Rosistilla ulvae: one gene and its partner. The protein of the gene in region 2 interacts with the protein of the main gene of each other region in a pairwise test. Links are inferred from orthologs where the notes say so. Each region holds a gene or a part of one and is shown on either strand. Other genes may lie near its edges. The genes, in order: rho and nusG.

Region 1 (3,228 bases), 300 kb from region 2 along the record:
CGCAGGTACCCCCAGAACCAGATAAAACGGTCAGCCAATTCCTGGCCGACAAGGCGAGGAAGAAGGACCAGCGTAAGAAGCAGGTCCAAGAAGCGGTCCAGCCGCCGCGTGGCTTTCCGTTGCGGATGGTCCATCTGCCCTGGGCGTTGTTAGCTGCGATCGTGTTGTTGTATGCCGCCAAGGCTTGGATCCTGCTGTCGCCTCGCTTCGCCGCCGATCAGGAACTGATCCGCGTCACCCAGCGGGCGACGATCTTGCAGTTGGCTGAAACGGGAGTGCAGCGAGAGTATGGCGAAACGCAAACGGAGTTTGCCGCACGGGTGACGTCAATCTATCCGGAGTTTGCCAAGCTGACCGAGTTTCATCTTCGACAACGCTACGGCCACGGCAGTCGACTAGCCCGACAAACCTGTTTGGAAGTGCAGCGACGAACCAAACGCCGCATCCGCCAGGTCAGCGGATTGCCGCGATGGATCATCGGTCGCCTGGATCCACGCTTCTGGACGCTGTTGCGCTAGACGGCACGACGCCCCGGGAACCGGCACTCTGAAGCAGGAAACCAAACGGTCTAACGATGGAAGCCGACTTTGGGAGTCCCTTGGTCTTGCATCTGGTCGACGACGCGGATCATTTCGAGCGCCGCTTCGGCACATTCGGATCCCTTGTTCCCCATGTTGCCACCGGCGCGTTGGATCGCTTGATCGACGGTGTTACAGGTCAGCAGCCCTAACAGGACCGGTTTGCCCGTCGCTAGGCCGATGTCCATCAATGCGTTGCAGACGCTGCGGTTGATGTGTTCGTCGTGCGTTGTTTCCCCTTTGATCACCGCCCCCAGAGTGATCACCGCCAGCGTTTCTTTGCGACGCGCGGCGTAAGAGGTCGGCAGCGGCAGTTCCCACGCTCCCGAGACCCAGATCACTTGGATGTCTTCTTCGGCGAGCCCGGCTGCCTGCAGCGTCTCGCGGGCTCCTTGCAGCAATTGACCGGTGATCGATTCGTTGTACCGCGATACCACGATGGCGACCTTGCCTTCGGGCAGAGGGCCTTGAGTTCCGTTAATCTCTGTCTTCATGATCAATCGACTTCCTTGAGGCTGAGCAAAAACTCAGCGTTGTTTTGGGTCTTCTTGAGTTGTTTGATCAGCATGTCCATCGCTTCGGGCGGATTCAATTCCGCCATCACGCGCCGCAAGATGCTGATCCGACGATGCTCTTCGTCATCCATCAACATCTCCTCGCGTCGCGTGCCGCTGCGGCCTGGGTCGATCGAAGGCCAGATCCGTCGATCGACCAGATTGCGATCCAGCACGATTTCCATGTTGCCGGTCCCTTTGAATTCTTCAAAGATCACGTCGTCCATGCGGCTGCCGGTGTCGACAAGTGCGGTTGCGAGGATCGTCAGCGATCCACCCTCTTCCAGTTTGCGAGCCGATCCGAAGAAGGCTTTGGGTTTCTGCAACGCGCCGGCGTCCAAACCGCCGGAAAGGAGTTTGCCGGTGCCGCCACCCTCGGAATTGTAAGCGCGGCCCAGGCGTGTGATCGAATCGAGGAAGATCACGACGTCGATGCCGTATTCGACCATTCGCTTAGCCTTCTCGATCACCATCTGAGCGACTTGGATGTGTCGCGCTGGTGGTTCGTCGAACGTGCTGCTGATCACTTCGCAATGCGGGCCTTTGACCTCCCGCTCCATGTCGGTGACCTCTTCGGGCCGCTCGTCGACAAGGAGTACGATCACGTAGGCGTCGGGATAGTTTTCCAGAACCGAACGGGCCATCTTTTGCATCAAGACGGTCTTACCGGCTCGCGGCGGACTGACGATCAAACCGCGTTGGCCAAATCCGATTGGCGCCAACAGATCGATGACCCGCGAGGACATCTCATGGGCATCGGTCTCCATGATGATCCGGGAATTGGGATGCAGTGGAGTCAGGTCTTCAAAGCGAATGTTCCGCTGGCGGTCCATCGGATCGCGGCGGTTGATCGCTTCGACGCGGAGCAGGGCGAAATAGCGTTCGTTCTCCTTCGGAGGCCGAATCTGTCCGGCGACCGAGCTGCCGGTCTGCAAACCAAAACGGCGGATCTGGCTTGGGGAGACGTAGATGTCGTCCGGGCAGGAGATATAGTGAGCGTCGGGGCTGCGCAAGAACCCAAATCCGTCGGGCAGAATCTCCAGCGTCCCTTCCCCGTACATCAAACCGTTATTGGCCATGCGGCGCTTGAGCACGCTGAAGCTGAGATCCAAACGGCTGCACTTTTCGATGTCGGTCACCCCTTCGGCCTCCGCCAAAGCGACAAGTTCCTCTCGCGACAGCAGCTGCAGCTGCGCCAGGTTCATCGGTGCGTTGTCGCTGCGTTGTTGCGGCACGCCGACCGAACCGCCGGCGCGGGTTGCTTCGACGACGATCTCTTCGGGCAGCGACAGCGGGTCGCGCTCGGCGTCGAGTTCTCGGATGCGTTGATCGACCTCGGCGTCGGGATGACGTGGTCGCGCACCACCACCACCAAAGCTCTGATTGCGGCCGCGTTGCAGTGGGCGAGACGAATTTTGGCGATTGGGTTTGCGAGGTTCCATGATTAGGGTCAATCGAATAGGAGAGCTAACCTAGCTTGCGAGCAAGCGGGCGATCAGGAAGGAGATGGGTAATCGTTGTCGGCAGGATTGTTGGGTTGTGTGAGGATGCATCCTGCATCGACAAACGCATTTGGGATAAGAGCTTTGCTGTCACTATCTTACACGGCAAAGCAATAACGCGGACAGTCAGCCATCGCTGCGGTGGATTTTGTTGTTAATTGGTTAGCTGACTCCAGAGAGCAAGTATCTGCCGCCTGGTGTGAGGAGGCCCCTGGGAGTTATCGAGGATCCGCGTTGCGTACCTTCGTTTCTCCGCTAGCGATAGCTGACGCGCTTCGCGTTGGCGAAGTTGTTCAGGCGTCCAAGATCGCTTAGCAATCCATTGGATCCGCAATTCCCACGGAGAATCGACATACCAAATTTCATCGCATTGGAAATGCCAATTCGCTTCGATCAACAGCGGTGCATCGATTACGACCACGGACTGCTGTTGAGCAGCTAGACGTTGCAATTTCCGGGTCGCCAACTGCCCAACGACCGGATGTAGCACGCCTTCAATATATTCTAACTGCCGTCTACTGGTAGGGTCATCCCCAAAAACTTTCGCTGCCAATGCGGATCGCTGGACCGCGCCGGCGGCATTAAAAATAGAAT
Region 2 (3,134 bases):
AATTAACCGGCTACGCGAACGCTAGGGCTCATCGTCGCGGCAATTGCAATCCCTTTCAGATAGGTCCCTTTGACCGATTGTGGCTTCATACCCACAACCAGATCGATGAACGCCTGAATGTTTTCGGACAGCTTGTCGGCTTCAAAGCTCAACTTTCCAACAACCGCGTGAACGTTGCCGCCCTTGTCGTTGCGGAATTCGACCTTACCCGCTTTGTATTCGGCGACAACTTTCCCGGCATCGGGGGTGACGGTTCCGGCGCGAGGGGCAGGCATCAAACCGCGAGGTCCGAGGACGCGCCCCAGTGGTCCCACAACACCCATCATGTCGGGAGTCGCAATGCAGACGTCGAAATCGGTCCAACCATCCTTAATTCGCTTCGCCAAGTCTTCTTGTCCGACTTCATCGGCACCGGCAGCTTTGGCAGCTTCAGCCGCTTCGCCCTTGGCGAAAACGACAACGCGTTGCGTACGGCCGATACCATGAGGCAGGACCAGGCTGCCGCGAATGATCTGATCGGCTTGGTTCGGATCGATACCGAGCCGCATGTGAATTTCGACCGTCTGATCGAACTTCGTTGTGTTGAATTCTTTCAGCGAGACAACTGCCTCGCTCAGTGGCTTTGGTTCCGCCGACGCTTTGGCGGCCATCGCACGATAACGCTTTGATTGCTGTGGCATATTTGGTTTATTCCTTGAGTGTCCATGGTTCATGGTCGCGTGATTGATTCGCGACCGCTGGCAGACGGCACTTCGCGGAACACCGCAAAGCTGAATGCCGGGGTCACAATGGTGCGACTTAACCTACGACGTCGATTCCCATGCTTCGCGCGGTCCCTTCGATCATGCGGATCGCATGTTCGATGTCACGTGCGTTGAGATCGGCCATCTTCTTTTCGGCGATCTCTTGGCATTGAGCGCGAGAGACGGTTGCGACCTTGTCTTTATGAGGCTCACCGGAACCTTTGGCGATTCCAGCAGTCTGCTTCAACAAAGATGCCGCGGGTGGGCTCTTTGTGACAAAGTCGAAGCTGCGATCGTTGTATACAGAAACGATCACCGGGATCGGGGTACCTGCGTACTCCTTGGTGCGATCATTAAACGCTTGAACGAACTGCCCAAGGTTTACACCAAACTTACCAAGCGACGTACCCACGGGAGGTGCGGGAGTCGCTTGTCCACCAGGCACTTGGAATTTAGCCTGGCCAACAAGTTGCTTTGCCATTTCTATTGTCTACTTTCTCGAGGCGGTCAATCGCGGCTGTACTCGGTTTACGTCACCGACTTCAACCTGCCGCCAGGAATGTCTTTCTATGGGATCTGACCACGCCAACCGAACATCGTTGGAGCGAGAACGCTCCCATCGGCGACGTACACAAATCTGCGAGCGGATACTAGAGCGGTTCGACCTGCCAATGGTCAAGCTCTACTGGCACGGATCGGCCAAAAATATTGATATTAACTGAGATGCGACCGTTTGCCTCATCCAGTTTTTCAACTTCGCCTTCTTGGTTCTGGAAGTTTCCTTCCTTGACCCGTACCCGCTCGCCGACTTTAAACGGTATCGACGTCTTGAGCTGCTTCTCGCCATCTTCACCATCTTGATTCGAGGTGATCACTCGCTCGACTTCGGCGGGGTCCATCGGAGCAGGCTTGCCCGCGGTTCCCGTGAAATCGCTGACGCCGGTGGTGTCGCGAATCAAGAACCAGGTGTCGTCATTGACGTGCATGTAGATCATCAAGTAGCCCGGGTAGAGCTTGCGTTTGACAATCTTGCGTTTGCCGCTGCGGTTGAATTCGACGATGTCTTCGGTTGGCACCAAGACTTCGCCAAAATAGCCTTCCATGCCCGACATGTTGATCTGTTTGATGATCGCGTCGCGGACGGTCTCTTCGCGATTGAAGGCGACCTTCAGGATGTACCATTCTTTGGGGGCTTCTTCAGCGTCGAGAATTTCTTCTTCGACCTCGACCTCTGGCTTTTTGATCCGCCGCGTCGGCGGTTCAAAATCATCTTCCAGGATCGGATCGACTGCCGGTTCGGTCGCCGCGTTCGTTTTATCGACAGCTTCGCCCGAGGCGAGTTCTTCCGTTACGCTGACCTCGGATTTCCGGGGCGTATCGGCTGAGCCTTCTGCGTTTTCGGGGTTCGCAGCGGTATCGAGTTGTTCGTCCTGTTCGCGTTTGTCTTCGCCGTCCACCGCAGTTCAGCCTTTCTTATTAGCCCCAGGCTATTTCGCCTGGAGCTCTATCTATGTTTGCAATTTCGTTAAGCGGCAACGCCGATAAATTCGAAAATTGCCCGCCAGATGATGTCGAAGGTAAACAGCGACATCGCCAGGAAAAAAATCGTGAAGATCACGACGATCGACGCGCGAACCAGTTCCGCCTTGCTAGGCCAGGAAACCTTATTCATTTCCGCTTCGACAGCGATCAGGAAGTCGGCAAACCGGGGCCAGTTGACCAGGCGGAATGCGATCCAGAATCCAAGCAAGCAAGCGACTCCTGGAATCGCAAGTTCAAGCATCGCAGACTCTTCGTTGAAGAATCCAGTCAGGGAATCGTAGAGGCTTTTGCAGCCTAGGGCGACGATTACCCAGAACGCCAGGCAGGTCATCTGCCGGACTAATCGGCCCTGATTGCGTTTATAAACCTGGCCTTTGAACAGTTCAGGCAACAACGGGGCGGTTGAATTTCCGGCTACTTCCGTGGACATCCGGGCGAACTCCCGACGAATCGTGTATCGATGTTTTTTTCTTTTCGGCTGTGACTACGTCTGCCACCGCGCTACCAATCAATAGACAAGTCAAGCTGCAAAGCTTGCAAGCCAAGGTCGCTGCGACATCTGGCGGCCCCGAATCGCTGGCCGCGTTGCAGTCTTTCACCTTTAAAGCAAGTGCTAGCAGGGGAGGCGGGACTTGAACTCGCAACCCCTGGTTTTGGAAACCAGTGCTCTAACCAATTGAGCTACTCCCCTAGCAATGCAGACCGGGGCTTCGAAAAGCGGTCCACATAAAACTAAGTGGCAACGGCGATGGTTTGGCATCGCATTGCCACTTAGCATGATCTTCATTTATCGCTCACACGTCAACCAGTTGGCTTTGTGATTGCGACTTGCCGAATTAGGCAAGAATC

What was found.
Region 1: the proteins of nusG (region 2) and rho interact in binary tests that used the Escherichia coli proteins (3 or more experiments, as listed by UniProt). The link is inferred for Rosistilla ulvae from one-to-one orthologs.

Annotation. Positions count from the first base shown.
Region 1 is NZ_CP036261.1:6,059,977-6,063,204, reverse strand. Bases 325-3,228 are described here. They hold rho (transcription termination factor Rho), read right to left. Parts: upstream 2,575-3,228; coding sequence 1,075-2,574; downstream 325-1,074. Other genes in these bases: coaE (dephospho-CoA kinase), read right to left, coding at 2,789-3,228; ribH (6,7-dimethyl-8-ribityllumazine synthase), read right to left, coding at 569-1,072; EC9_RS21495 (transglutaminase domain-containing protein), read left to right, coding at 325-518. Also shown: more of EC9_RS21495, read left to right, coding at 1-324. UniProt on the Escherichia coli protein: Facilitates transcription termination by a mechanism that involves Rho binding to the nascent RNA, activation of Rho's RNA-dependent ATPase activity, and release of the mRNA from the DNA template.
Region 2 is NZ_CP036261.1:6,358,395-6,361,528, forward strand. Bases 298-3,107 are described here. They hold nusG (transcription termination/antitermination protein NusG), read right to left. Parts: upstream 2,201-3,107; coding sequence 1,394-2,200; downstream 298-1,393. Other genes in these bases: rplA (50S ribosomal protein L1), read right to left, coding at 298-680; rplK (50S ribosomal protein L11), read right to left, coding at 799-1,224; secE (preprotein translocase subunit SecE), read right to left, coding at 2,269-2,715. Outside these bases: more of rplA, read right to left, coding at 3-297; tuf (elongation factor Tu), read right to left, coding at 3,122-3,134. UniProt on the Escherichia coli protein: Part of the processive rRNA transcription and antitermination complex (rrnTAC). The complex forms an RNA-chaperone ring around the RNA exit tunnel of RNA polymerase (RNAP).